Regions from separate parts of the Streptomyces sp. NPDC090994 genome, predicted to be linked through region 3. Evidence: riboswitches for the same ligand, from Rfam matches in the RefSeq annotation. Region 3 holds a riboswitch; each other region holds the start of a gene.
The links. Region 3 has a riboswitch for cobalamin ahead of ACIQR3_RS05695 (ABC transporter substrate-binding protein). Riboswitches for the same ligand answer to the same signal wherever they lie in the genome.

Region 1 (4,624 bases), on a different contig from region 3:
GGACCGCGGCGAGGAGCCGGGTCCGCAGTGAGTCCGTCGCCGGGGAGCGCAACGTCGCGGTGGCAGCGAACCACACCGCCGCCACCGAGAAGAGGACGACCTGCGGGTCGGTGGGCAGGTCCATGCCCCAGGGCCAGGCCATCGCGGCCATCGCGCCGCCCATGACGGCGTGCAGCAGGTGACCCACCCGGTTGGGGAGCGTACGGCCGGGCCTCGCCGCCAGCCAGAGCGCGTGGAGGGCGGGGAGGACGAACAGGGCGGTGAGGATCCACCTGAGACCGGTCGCGTTGATCATGCCGCCGCCTCCGTCCGGCCGGCGCGGCGCCGCTGCCGGGCGCCGAGGACCACGTCGACGGCGATGAAACACAGCAGGGGCAGGCCGAACAAGGGTATGCAGTAGCCGATCACCGCGGTCACCAGGACGGCGGGCGCCAGGAACCAGCCCGGCAGTCGCCGCCAGGCCCCGCGTGCCGGTGCCCGGCCGAGGGCGAAGCCGTCGGTGCGGGTGGGCCTGCGCAGCCACCACATCCGGTAGCCCCACAGGATCATGCCGATCAGGGCGAGCGCGAGCAGCGCGAGGACGATCTGGTTGGCCAGGCCGAACAGGAGGCCCATGTGGGCGTCGATGCCCCAGCTCGTCATCTTGGCCAGGAGCGGGTAGTCCGCCCAGTAGGTACGGTCCGTGATGTCGCCGGTGGCCGGGTCGACGGCCACCGTGTCATGGCGTTCCGGCCAGCTGCGGGTGTTCTCCTTGACGACGTACGTGGCCTGATCCTCCGTCGGCGGCGACACGTCCAGCACGCCGCGCAGTCCGGCCTCCCGCGCTGCCGCCACGACCGCGTCGATGCCCACGTCGTGCGCGGCTCCCGCCCCCGGGCCGGGATCCTTCCCGCCGGTGGTGCCGGGCAGGGTGGTGGTGAGGGCCGGGCTGGGACCGGCGAGTGCCGACTGGATCTCGCCGATGCTCGCCCCGGCGTGCACGGACCAGGTCATGCCCGTGACGGACAGCCCGAGCAGACCGGCCGAGGCCCACACGCCGACCGCGGCGTGCCAGGACATGGTGCGCTTGCGTCCCTTCGGACCGCCCTGGGGGACGAGGACCCGCCGGACCCGGTCGCGGGCACGGGGAGTGGTCAGCCACAGGGCGAGGCCACCGAGGATCTCCACCCACAGCCAACTGGCCGCGATCTCACTGTAGACACGGCCGGGCTCACCGAGGTTCAGGTGCCGGTGGAGTCCGTCCACCCAGGCCCGCACGGGCATCCACCAGCCGGCGAAGGTGCGTTCCTGACCGAGGACTTCACTCGTGTACGGATCGACGAACGCGGTCTGCGTGCAGTTGTCCGGCAGACCCGGCTTCTCGAAGACGACCCGGGTGCTGTCGGTACGGCCGGGCGCCGGTGTCACCGACACCAGCGTCCCGTCGGGGACCGCCGCACGCGCGGCGGCCACCTGCGCCGACAGCGCCTCGGGGTCGCCGTCCGGAGTCACGTGCAGCTCGTGCCGGTAGACCACCGCCTCGATCTGCGGTGTCGCCGTGTACAGCAGACCGGTGACCGCCGCGACGAGCAGGAACGGCCCGATGACGACACCGGCGTAGAAGTGGAGTCGCAGCAGCAGCGGCCGCGCAGCGTTCCACGACATGCGGGGACCGCCCGTGGTCGCGGTGGCCGCCGTCGTCCCGCCGGCCCGGACGTGCGCACCGTCCGCCTCCGACGCGTCGGACGGCGGTTCCGCGGTGGTCGCGCCCGTCGCCTCCCGCGCCGCACGGCTCTCCGTCATGACGGTCCTCTCTGCCGGACACGGCCACTGCCGCCGTCGATCGTCTGGTGCAGTAGTCGGGCACGGAAAAGCGGAAGTTCCCTCACCCTGTTGTGACGGGCATCACAGAGGTCAGGCGGGTCCGATCTGCTCCGGCGAGGCACGCCGAACGCTCATCGGGCGTCCGTGCCACGCCCCGCGTACAGCGGTCCGCCACCTCAGCCGGTCGCGTCGCTCTCCTCGACCCGTCCGTCGGTCACCCGCAGCCGGCGCTGGGCGACCGCCGCGAAGAGCGCGCTGTCGTGCGTGCCGAGGAGGACGGCCATGCCGTGCTCGGCGCTCTCCTGCGCCAGCAGGCGGACCGCTGCCCGCGCGGCGGTCGGATCGAGAGCGGAGGTCACCTCGTCACAGATGAGGAGGGCGGGCCGGGCCGTCACCGCGCGGATGAGCGCGGCGCGCTGGAGCTGGCCGCCGGACAGGGTGGCGGGAGGGCGGGCCAGGCCGGCCGGGTCCAGGCCGAGGCGGGCGGCGAGCGACACCACCTCGCCGTGCGCCCGGTCCGCGGGCCTGGGGAGTCCACGCCCCGGACGGCCGGTGAAAGCGACGGGCCAGTCTCCTGGCTGCCGGATCACCGCTCGCACCGCCTTCCGACCGGGCGGCCGTGGCGTGTGGGGTTCGCTCCCCGGTCACAGTGGCGGGACCGCGCCGGACTAGCACCGGCTTCCTGGTTCTCGTCACTCGCGTGTACGCCGCGCACTATGCAGGACGGGGTGACGGGCGGAAGTGATCAGTTCCACACCACCCCCTATTGCATGCCTTTTGCAATTACGGATTGGATGCGTGTGCCGTGGTCAAGGAGCAACAAGCAGGAAGGTGCGCCCTCATGCCGGTCCCCCCCACCCGCCGCAGCGTGCTCGCCGCGGCGGTCGCGACAGGCGCCGGACTGCTGCTTCCCGGCTGCTCGGCCACCGGTTCCGGTTCCTCGTCGCCGAAGAAGGGCGGGACACTGAGCGCGGCCTTCCCCGGCGCGGGTGTGAAGGAGACCATGGACCCGCACGCGCAGCGGCAGTTCGTGGACATCGCGCGGCACAAGGCCGTCTTCGACAAGCTCGTCGAGCTGGACTCCACCCTGCGGCCCGTCCCGAGACTGGCCCGTTCCTGGTCCAGCGACGACGAGGCCCGGGTGTGGCGCTTCGAGCTGCGCCAGGCCACTTTCCACGACGGCCACCCCCTCACCGCGGACGACGTGCTGTACAGCCTGTCCCGCATCCTCGACCCGGACGCCGCCGACCACCTGGCCAAGAACTCGCTGTCCCACATCGACCTGGCCAACTGCCGCAAGGTGGGCAAGCGGGGCGTGGAGATCACCCTGGACCGGCCCAACGCCGAACTGCCCAGCCAGCTCGCAATGACCGGGACACCCATCGTCCGGGACGGCTGGGACGATCCGACGAAGCCGGTCGGCACCGGCCCGTTCCGGTTCGTCTCCTTCACCGCCGGACGCAGCTTCACCGGCCGCCGTTTCGACGACCACTGGAACGGCGTCCCGCACCTGGACGAGATACGCATCCTCTCGGCGGAGAGCGAGGCCCGCGCCGCCGCCGTGCGCAGCGGCGAGGTGCACTTCGCGCACGAGATGACGCCCACCTTCGCCCGTACCGTCGCCCGTGACAGCCGGGTGCGGGTGGTGGCCACCGAGCGCAGCGGGGTGCAGGGGTTCGCGCTGAAGACGGACCGGGCGCCGTTCGACGACCCGGACGCGGCGCTGGCGGTCAAGCTGTTCGTGGACCGGGAGCGGCTGGTGGAGGTGGTGTGCTCGGGCCGCGCGGAGATCGGCAACGACCTGTACGGCAAGGGCTACACGTACTACCCGGACGGCCTGGAGCAGCGCGAGCGGGACGTGGCCCGGGCCCGGACACTGCTCAAGCGCACCGGCCTGTACAACAAGAAGGTCACCTTCTACACCTCCACCGCCGCCGACGGTTTCACGCAGGCCGCCCATCTGTTCACCGAGCAGGCCGGGGAAGCGGGCCTGAAGGTGGAGGTCGTCAACGGGCCGCCGGAGTCGTACTTCACGGACGCGCTGACCAAGGGCACCGTCACCAACCACCGCTGCGGCGCCATGACGATCCCCACCTACATCAGCGAACGGCTGCTCACCGACGCCCCGCAGAACCAGAGCGCCTGGAAGCACGGAGACTTCGACGACGCCTTCACCGCCGCGCGGGCCGTGGTGGACGACGAGCGGCGCACCGCGCGGTACCGGTCGGTGCAGACGACCCTGCGCGACCGGGGCGGGCTGGTGCTGTGGGGGCATCCCGAGTGGCTGAACGCCGTCTCCCGCAGCGTCCAGGGGGTGAAGGAGGCCCCACCCAACACCGTGGACTGGGCCAGGTTCGACACGGTATGGCTGGACTGAGTACGGGTGCTGCGCTACGCCCTGCGGCGGTCCGGGTGGACGCTCGTGCAGCTCGCCGCGCTCAGCGTCATCGTCTTCCTGCTGACCGAGCTGCTGCCGGGCGACGCCGCCACCGTCGACTTCAACGAGCAGGCGGGACTGGAGCAGGTCGCCCGGCTCCGGGAGCAGATGGGTCTCGACCGGCCGCTCGCCGAGCGGTTCGCCGACTGGGCGCACGGCCTGGTCACCGGGGACCTGGGGACCTCGCTGGTCGGCGGCGGCCCGGTCAGCGAAGTCCTGTCGTCCTCGGTGCCGGTGACGGCCGCACTGGCCGCCGTGACGATCGTGCTGCTGGTGCCGCTCGCCGTCGCCGTCGGGCTGCTCACCGGGCTGCGCGCGGGCAGTCGCACCGACCGTCTCGTCTCCGCCGCGACCCTTGCCCTCACCTCCGTACCCGACTTCGTT
Region 2 (4,624 bases), on a different contig from region 3:
CCGCGCTGATCGCGTTCGTGAAGGACACGCTGATCTACCTCGTGATCGCGGTCGCCATCATCTACATCCCGATCAAGCTGGGCGGCTTCGACGACATCTTCGCCGCGGCCGGCGACAAGTTCGAGGCGGCGGGCGCGGGCGGCGTGACCCCGCCCGACACCGGCCAGTGGACGTACGCCACGCTGGCCCTCGGCTCGGCGCTGGCGCTGTTCATGTACCCGCACTCGATCACCGCGACGCTGTCCTCGCGCAGCCGCGAGGTGATCCGGCGCAACACCACGATCCTGCCGCTGTACTCCCTGATGCTGGGGCTGCTGGCCCTGCTGGGCTTCATGGCGATCGCGGCCGGCATCAAGGTGAGCAACGGCCAGCTCGCCATCCCGCAGCTCTTCGAGGACATGTTCCCGGACTGGTTCGCGGGGGTGGCCTTCGCGGCGATCGGCATCGGCGCGCTGGTCCCGGCGGCCATCATGTCGATCGCGGCGGCCAACCTCTTCACCCGCAACATCTACAAGGACTTCATCAAGCCCGACGCCACGCCGGAACAGGAGACCAAGGTCTCCAAGCTGGTGTCGCTGCTGGTGAAGGTGGGCGCGCTGGTCTTCGTGCTCGGCATGGACAAGACGGTCGCGATCAACTTCCAGCTCCTTGGCGGCATCTGGATCCTGCAGACCTTCCCGGCGCTGGTCGGCGGCCTGTTCACCCGCTGGTTCCACCGCTGGGCGCTGCTGGCCGGCTGGGCGGTCGGCATGGTCTACGGCACGCTCGCGGCGTACGGCGTCTCCTCGCCGACGCAGGCGCACTTCGGCGGCTCGTCGGAGGAGATCCCGGGCATCGGGGAGATCGGGTACATCGGTCTGACGGCGTTCGTGCTCAACGTGCTGGTGACGGTGGTCCTGACCTTCGTCCTACGCGCGGCCAAGGCCCCCGACGGCGTCGACCAGACCCGCCCGGAGGACTACACGGCGGACGCGGGCGACCCGGGCGTGGAGGTGGAGCTGCCGCCGGCGACCGCGGGTTCCGCCCACTGACGCACCCCGTGCGGGGCGTGCGGCGGTGTGCCGCTTCGCCGCGTGGGCCCGAGCGACCGCACACACCCCGCGGCGACGCCGCCGAGGAGGCACACCTCGGCGGCGTCGCCTTCGTTCCCTCCCCCGGTCCGTCCTCACTGTGCGAGCCGCCCCGCCGACCCGGCGGACACTACATCTGGGGTCGCTTTCCTCACCCGGCACAACATGTATGCTCGTGCTCGCTGTCGCCGCAGGGGAATCCGGTGCGAATCCGGAACTGTCCCGCAACGGTGTACTCGCGTGTCCGCACGCCAGTCCAGTCCGAGTACCTGCCGACAGTGCGCCCGGCCGTCCGGTCCGGGCGCCTGACGTCCGGGCCTCGTGGAATGGGCCGGTGGACGCGACGCCGAGCGCGCTCGTGAGCTGCCCCCTGCCCTCCGCAAGGCCCCGTGCCGAGCGAGGGAGTGCTCCCCATGACCATCGCGCCAGCCGACCCGGTATCACCGGTCGGCCCGGCTCCGGCAACGCCCCCGGTGCCCGAGGACAGGCCCGGTGCCGCGCTGCTGCGGACCCTGACAGAACTGACCGCCGACCTCCCCGACGCCGACCCCGGCCGGGTCGCCGCCGCCGCGCTGCGCGGCCGGTCCGCGCGGGCCGACGAGCCCGAGCTGCGGGAGCTGGCCACGGAGGCCGCGGCCGGCCTGATCTCCGAGGACCCGGCGTACTCGCGGCTGGCCGCCCGGCTGCTGACGCTCACCCTGCGCGCCGAGGCCGCCTCCCAGGGCGTGACCACCTTCACCGAGTCCGTCGCCACCGGCCACCGCGAGGGCCTGATCGCCGACCGCACGGCCGAGTTCGTACGCCGGCACGCGGACCGCCTGGACGCGCTGCTCGACCCCGCCGCCGACGACCGCTTCGGCTACTTCGGTCTGCGCACCCTGCACAGCCGCTACCTGCTGCGGCACCCGCACACCCGCAAGGTGATCGAGACGCCGCAGCACTTCCTGCTCCGCGTCGCCGCCGGCCTCGCCGAGGACGACACACCCGGGTCCGCCGACGAGGTGGCCGCGCTCTACGGCCTGATGAGCCGCCTCGACTACCTCCCCTCCTCCCCCACCCTCTTCAACTCCGGCACCCGGCACCCCCAGATGTCGTCCTGCTACCTCCTGGACTCCCCCAGGGACGAGCTGGACTCGATCTACGAGCGCTACCTCCAGGTCGCCCGCCTCTCCAAGCACGCCGGCGGCATCGGCATCGCCTACTCCCGCGTCCGCGCCCGGGGTTCACTGATCCGCGGCACCAACGGGCACTCCAACGGCATCGTCCCGTTCCTCAAGACGCTCGACGCCTCGGTCGCCGCCGTCAACCAGGGCGGCCGGCGCAAGGGAGCGGCGGCGGTCTACCTGGAGACCTGGCACGCGGACATCGAGGAGTTCCTCGAACTGCGGGACAACACCGGCGAGGACGCCCGCCGCACCCACAACCTGAACCTGGCGCACTGGATCCCGGACGAGTTCATGCGCCGCGTCGAGGCGGACGCGGACTGGTCCCTCTTCTCCCCCGCCGACGTCCCCGGACTGACCGACCTCCACGGCGCGGAGTTCGACGCGGCCTACCGGGCGGCCGAGGCCAACGGCCTGGCCCGCAGGACGCTCCCCGCCCGCGAGCTGTACGGCCGCATGATGCGCACCCTCGCGCAGACCGGCAACGGCTGGATGACCTTCAAGGACACCGCCAACCGCACCGCCAACCAGACCGCCGAGCCGGGCCACGTCATCCACTCCTCCAACCTCTGCACGGAGATCCTGGAGGTCACGGACGACGGGGAGACGGCGGTGTGCAACCTGGGCTCCCTCAACCTGGCCGCCTTCGTGACCGGCGAGGCCATCGACTGGGACCGCCTGGACGCGGCCGTCCGCACCGCCGTCACCTTCCTCGACCGGGTCGTCGACATCAACTACTACCCGACCGGGCAGGCGGCCCGCTCCAACAGCCGCTGGCGCCCCGTCGGCCTCGGCGTGATGGGTCTCCAGGACGTCTTCTTCAAGCTCCGGCTGCCCTTCGACTCCGCCGAGGCCAGGGCCCTGTCCACCCGCATCGCCGAACGGATCATGCTGGCCGCCTACGAGACCTCCGCGGACCTCGCCGAGCGCGGCGGCCCGCTGCCCGCCTGGGAGAAGACCCGTACCGCACGCGGGGTCCTGCACCCCGACCACTACGACGTGGAGCCGGTCTGGCCCGACCGCTGGACCGCCCTGCGCGAGCGCGTCGCCCGCACCGGTCTGCGCAACGCCCTGCTCCTCGCCATCGCCCCGACCGCCACCATCGCCTCCATCGCGGGCGTCTACGAGTGCGTCGAGCCGCAGGTGTCCAACCTGTTCAAGCGCGAGACGCTGTCCGGCGAGTTCCTCCAGGTCAACTCCTACCTGGTGGCCGACCTCAAGCGGCTCGGCGTCTGGGACGCCGGCACCCGCGAGGCCCTGCGCGAGGCCAACGGCTCGGTCCAGGACCTCGACCGGCTCCCCGAGGACGTCCGCCGCCTCTACCGCACCGCCTGGGAACTCCCGCAGCGCGCCCTGATCGACCTGGCCGCCGCCCGTACCCCGTACCTCGACCAGGGCCAGTCCCTGAACCTGTTCCTCCAGACGCCGACCATCGGCAAGCTCTCCTCGATGTACGCGTACGCCTGGCAGCGGGGCCTGAAGACCACGTACTACCTGCGCTCCCGCCCGGCGACCCGCATCGCCCGCGCCGCACAAGCACCAGCACCAGCACCAGCACAGGCGGCCGTCGCCTGCTCCCTGGAGAACCCCGAGTCCTGCGAGGCCTGCCAGTGACGACCCACCCGGCGAACCCGACCAAGAACCTGCTCGACCCCGGCTTCGAGCTGACCCTGCGCCCCATGCGCTACCCCGACTTCTACGAGCGCTACCGGGACGCCATCAAGAACACCTGGACCGTGGAGGAGGTCGACCTCCACTCGGACGTGGCCGACCTCGCCAGGCTCACCCCCGCCGAGCAGCACCTGATCGGCCGCCTGGTCGCCTTCTTCGCCACCGGCGACTCGATCGTGGCGAACAACCTCGTGCTGACCCTCTACAAGCACATCAACTCCCCCGAGGCCCGGCTCTACCTCTCCCGCCAGCTCTTCGAGGAGGCCGTCCACGTCCAGTTCTACCTGACCCTGCTGGACACCTACCTCCCCGACCCGGACGACCGCGCCGCCGCCTTCGCGGCCGTCGAGAACATCCCCTCGATCCGCGAGAAGGCCGAGTTCTGCTTCAAGTGGATCGACTCGGTGGAGTCGATCGACCGCTTGGAGACCAAGTCCGACCGGCGCCGTTTCCTCCTCAACCTCATCTGCTTCGCCGCCTGCATCGAGGGCCTGTTCTTCTACGGGGCCTTCGCCTACGTCTACTGGTTCCGCGGCCGGGGCCTGCTGCACGGCCTGGCGACCGGCACCAACTGGGTGTTCCGCGACGAGACCATGCACATGTCCTTCGCCTTCGACGTGGTCGACACCGTCCGCCAGGAGGAACCCGACCTCTTCGACGACGACCTCCGCCGCCAGGTCACCGACATGCTGCGGGAGGCCGTCCAGGCCGAGCTGCAGT
Region 3 (4,624 bases):
CGAGGTGGGCGGCGACCGAGGTCCATACGTCGGCGGTGGAGATGTCGGCCGGTCCGATGGTCACCGCGACGGCGACCGACACCGCCAGCGCGGCCAGCCCGGCCGCGGTGAGCAAGGGGGTCCGTATGCCGGTCACTCGGCGAGTCCGAGGTCCCGCAGGCCGGCCGCCACCTTTTCGATGCCCTCCACGGTGCGGATGGACGGGTTCATCGCCTGTCCGCTCAGCAGGACGTACCGCTTCTTCCGCACGGCCGTGAGGTTGCGGGTGGCCGGGTTGGTCTCCAGGAACTGGATCTTGGCCTTGGCGGTCTCGGCGGTCTGGGACTGGCGGGTCAGGTCGCCGAGGACGATGACGTCGGGGTCGCGGTCGGCGACGGTCTCCCAGTTGATCTGGGGCCACTCGTCGTGGGTGTCGGAGAAGACGTTCCGCGCGCCGAGGGCGCGGGTGATGGCGCCGGGGGCGCCGCAGCACCCGGCGAGGTAGGGCGACTGGGCGTTGGCGAACCAGTACATGAGGGAGACGTCGGACGCCTGGAGGCCGTCGGTGGCCTCGCGGACCCGCGCCTTGAGCCGCTTCACCAGTTCGTCGCCGCGCTCGTCCACGCGGAAGGCGTGCGCCAGGTCGTGTATCTCGCCGTACACCGTGTCGAGGGTGAGCGGCGTGCTGCGGGAGCCGTCGCCGCCGCTGTCGTTGTCCTTGCCCGCGGCGCAGTCGGACGGGGAGACATAGGTGGGCACGCCCAGCTTCTCGAACTGTTCGCGGGTGGCGACGCCGCCCGTGCCGAGCGTGGAGACGAACGAGGCGGTGACGAAGTCGGGCCCGGAGTCCAGGACCTTCTCGAAGGAGGGGGCGTTGTCGGCGAGGCGGGGCACCCCGGCGTTCGCCTTCTCCAGGCCCTTCATCACGGGGTCGGTCCAGGTCGCGGTGCCGGCCAGGCGGTCGGCGAGCCCGAGGGAGAGCAGGATCTCGGTGCTGCCCTGGTTGAGGGAGACGGCGTGCCGCGGCGCCGACTTCAGGGTGACACGGTGTCCGCAGTTCTCGAGGGTGACCGGCCGGCCGGCGGACGGGGAGCCGTCCGCGGCCGGGGCGTCGCCGCCGGAGGTGCCGCAGGCGGTGAGCAGCAGGACGGAGGTGAGCAGCAGGGCTGCGGAACGGGGGACGGAACGGAGCACGGGCATGCCTCGGGTGTCGGGGCTCTGGACGCGGAGCCTGGCCTGTGATCGACCTCCGCACGGAGCGCGGAGGTGCCAGCAGGTCTTCGGACTCGGGTTCGTCCGGACGAGGCGCCTTCCCAGGACCGTTCCCGCCGTCGCGCGGTTCCCGTCCCAGTGGCGTCAGTGCCCCGCCCGTCCCCCTCACCGCTGCGCGTCAGTTCCGGATTCCCACCGGATTCCCTGACCACCGAGGTGGCGTGACTGGCCTCGGCAGACTACCAAGCCCCCCGACCGGGGTGGTGCGGCGGGGCGACAGCGGTGAGGCGCTGCCGCATCCGCTCGACGCCGACGGGGGTGCGCAGCGGCGCGGCGGTCGCACAGCCGGGCAGGCCGGCCTTGACCAGGGCGCTGAGCAGGGCCCGGGGGCCGCTGTCGAGGTAGGTGGTGAAGCCGTCCCGGCGCAGGGCGCACAGGGTGTGGTGCAGGGCCATGGGTTCGGTGAGGTGGGCGGCGGCCGCGGTACGCAGCTGGGCGGGGGTCCGCGCCCAGTGCCCGGCGGTGGTGTGCACGGCGAGGGCGGGGCGGGCGATCGGCTGGGCCCGCAGCAGACGGCGGAAGGACCGGTGGACCTCCCCGAGCAGCGGATGGTGGAAGGCGGTGCGGCTGGTCAGCCGGGTCACCCGGTGCCCGTCGTCCAGCAGCGCCCGCTGGAGGCGGACGAGCTGGCCGTCGGGACCGGCGAGGACCGTCTGGGCGGGCGCGTTGCGGGCGGCGATCCGTACCCGCTCCGTGCCGCAGGTACGGATCAGGTCCGCCGCCCGGTCGGCGCCGGCGTCGGTGGCCACCATGCCGGCCGCCGGGAGCGCGGCGGTCCGCAGCAGCCGGTCGCGTACGAGCAGCAGCTGGACGCCCTGGCGCACGGTGACGGCCCCGGCGGCGGTGAGGGCCGCCAGGTCCCCGACGCTGTGGCCGAGGACCGCGTCGATCCAGGGGCCGGCGAGGTCGAGCAGGACGGTGGCGGCGGCGACCACCGCGGCGTAGGTGGCCAGGTCGAAGCCGAGCGGGTCCGCGCGCAGGAGTTCCTCGGGGCCCGGGGCGTCCGCCTCGGTGAGGAGCCGGCCGACCGGCACGGCGGCGGGGCCGCGGTCCGGCGTGTGGGCGTCCACGGTCGCCAGCACCTCGGCGACCGCGGGCACTTCGCGCAGGTGACGCAGGGCGCCTGGGAGGTAGGCGCCCTGCCCGGGACACATCAGCACGGTGCGCGGCCGGTCCGCCGCCCACGCCGGGGGGCCGTCGGCGCCGGCGGGGCGGGGACTCACGGGACGAGGGTCCACGGAACGTGGGCTCGCGGGGCGGGAGTCGACGGCACGGTGATGCGTGAGACGCCGGTGCTGGTTCACGGGACGGTGGTGAAGGCCAGCGCGACGTTGTGCCCGCCGAAACCCATGCTCGTACTGACCGCCGCCAGCGGTCCGGCGGGCAGCGGTTCGGGACGGCGGCCGACCACGTGGAGATCGATCGCCGGGTCCACGCGTTCGAGGCTGCGGGTGGGCGGCGCCGTTCTGTCCCGCAGGGCGAGGACGGTGGTGACGGCCTCGATGGCGCCGGCGGCGCCCAGGGTGTGCCCGAGGGCCGCCTTGGTCGCGCTGACCGCCACGTCGTCCAGCACCTTCCCGAACGCCGTGTGCAGGGCCTGGGCCTCGCTGAGGTCGCCGACGGGTGTGGAGGTGGCGTGCGCGTTGACGTGCCGGACCTCCTCCGGGAAGAGACCGGCGTCGTTGAGGGCGGCGGTCACGGCGGCGGCGCAGCCCGTGCCACCGGGCGCCGGCTGGGCGACGTGGTGGCTGTCGTTGGTGATGCCCGCGCCGGTCAGGCGGCCGTGCACCCGGGCGCCGCGGGCCGCGGCGTGCCCGGCGCTCTCCACCACCAGCATGCCGGCGCCCTCCCCCATCACGAAGCCGTCTCGGTCGGCGTCGAAGGGGCGGGACGCCCGCTCGGGGTCGTCGCACCGCCGGGACAGCGCGCGCAGCCGGGCGAACCCGGCGAAGACCAGGGGGTGCAGGCCGGCCTCCGCGCCGCCGGCGATCACCACGTCGGCGCGGTCCTCCCGGATCAGGGCGAGGGCCTGGGCGAGGGCCTCGGCGCCGGACGCGCAGGCACTGACCGGGGTGTGCACCCCGGCCGTGGCGCCGACCATCAGGCCCACCTCGGCGGCGGCGTGGTTGGGCAGCATGACCGGGATGGCCCGGGGGCTGACCCGGCCGGGACCGCCGGCCTCCAGCCTGCGGTTCTGCTCCAGGATGCTGATGAGCCCGCCCAGCCCCACCCCGACGATGACGACGACCCGGGAGCCGCCGCCCGCCAGGCGCGTCCCCTCCAGGCCGGCGTCGCGCAGCGCCTCCCGCGCGGCGACCAGGGCGAACTGCGCGGAACGGTCGCAGTGGGCGGCCTTCGCGGGCGACAGTTCCGAGCCGGGGTCCACGGCGGCGGGCGCCGCCGGATACACCTGGGGCGGGCCGTCCGGGGAGCCGAAGTCGAGGCTCTCGACCCCGCAGGCGCCGTCCAGCAGCGCCGACCACGTGGACGGGACGTCACCGCCCAGGGCCGTGGTCATGCCCAGCCCCGTGACGACGGCGGCGGGCTCGTCACGGGTCCGCGCGGCCCGGTCCAGTGGGCTCACGCGGCGCCACCGGCCGGGGCGGGGACCACGGAGAGGAGATGGTCGACGATCTCGCGGACCGTGGTCAGCCGCGCCGCGTCGTCCACCGGCACCTGGACCTGCCAGCGGTCCTCGATCGCGGCGATCAGCTCCAGCAGGGCCAGCGAGTCGACACCGAGGTCGTCCTTCAGGTCGCTGTCGAGGCCGACCTCCTCGACGGACACGTCCTCGACGGTGACGGCCAGCAGTTCCCGCAGTTCGTCGAAGAGCTCACGGTCGTCGGCTGTGGGCGGCATGGAAGGTCCTCCTTGGTCGTGGCGTGCGACGCGCCCGGGAACGGACCGGTGGGGCACCGTCCGTCCCGAGCGCTCCGGCACGGCACCGGCGTCCGCCGGATGCACGCCGACAGCCTTTCCGACCGTTCCGAACGGTAAGCGCCGGTTCAGGAGAGACCCCGGGGCAGCCGGAGCACGTCAGGGGCGCTCCGCCAACTGCCGTGCGAGCCACGTGCGTTCGGGCGCCCCATGTCGCGCTCAGGGTGAAGGGCGCCCCGCGCGTAAAGGGGCCGCCGACCGCCCTTCAGTCCCTCCGTTCCGTCCGTCGCCGGCCGGTGGGCTCAGCCCTCGTCCTCCTCTTCCCCTTCGTCGTCGCCCTCGAAGAAGTCACCGACCTCGTCGACGACTTCGGCCGCGACCATCCCGCCGACGACGCCCACGGCCAGGCCCGCGGCACCGGCGGCGACGGCGGTGCCGATGCCCGGTCCGGAGTGGTGGCCGTCGTGGTGGCCGCCGTGGTGCTCCTCGTGGCCGT

Region 1: another riboswitch for cobalamin. It lies ahead of ACIQR3_RS35260 (ATP-binding cassette domain-containing protein); the one in region 3 lies ahead of ACIQR3_RS05695 (ABC transporter substrate-binding protein).
Region 2: another riboswitch for cobalamin. It lies ahead of ACIQR3_RS00595 (ribonucleoside-diphosphate reductase subunit alpha); the one in region 3 lies ahead of ACIQR3_RS05695 (ABC transporter substrate-binding protein).

The regions. Positions count from the first base shown of each region.
Region 1 covers NZ_JBIVWS010000032.1:24,484-29,107, forward strand. The annotation lists gene ACIQR3_RS35250 (DUF5134 domain-containing protein) at 1-295, opposite strand, end outside; gene ACIQR3_RS35255 (PepSY-associated TM helix domain-containing protein) at 292-1,782, opposite strand; gene ACIQR3_RS35260 (ATP-binding cassette domain-containing protein) at 1,980-2,300, opposite strand; cobalamin riboswitch at 2,351-2,528, opposite strand; gene ACIQR3_RS35265 (ABC transporter substrate-binding protein) at 2,645-4,180, shown strand; gene ACIQR3_RS35270 (ABC transporter permease) at 4,187-4,624, shown strand, end outside.
Region 2 covers NZ_JBIVWS010000001.1:118,156-122,779, forward strand. The annotation lists gene mctP (monocarboxylate uptake permease MctP) at 1-1,031, shown strand, start outside; cobalamin riboswitch at 1,223-1,362, shown strand; gene ACIQR3_RS00595 (ribonucleoside-diphosphate reductase subunit alpha) at 1,484-3,847, shown strand; gene ACIQR3_RS00600 (ribonucleotide-diphosphate reductase subunit beta) at 3,913-4,624, shown strand, end outside.
Region 3 covers NZ_JBIVWS010000002.1:256,973-261,596, forward strand. The annotation lists gene ACIQR3_RS05690 (FecCD family ABC transporter permease) at 1-136, opposite strand, end outside; gene ACIQR3_RS05695 (ABC transporter substrate-binding protein) at 133-1,179, opposite strand; cobalamin riboswitch at 1,233-1,436, opposite strand; gene ACIQR3_RS05700 (ACP S-malonyltransferase) at 1,431-2,474, opposite strand; gene ACIQR3_RS05705 (beta-ketoacyl-[acyl-carrier-protein] synthase family protein) at 2,552-3,835, opposite strand; gene ACIQR3_RS05710 (acyl carrier protein) at 3,832-4,110, opposite strand; gene ACIQR3_RS05715 (sporulation protein) at 4,431-4,624, opposite strand, start outside.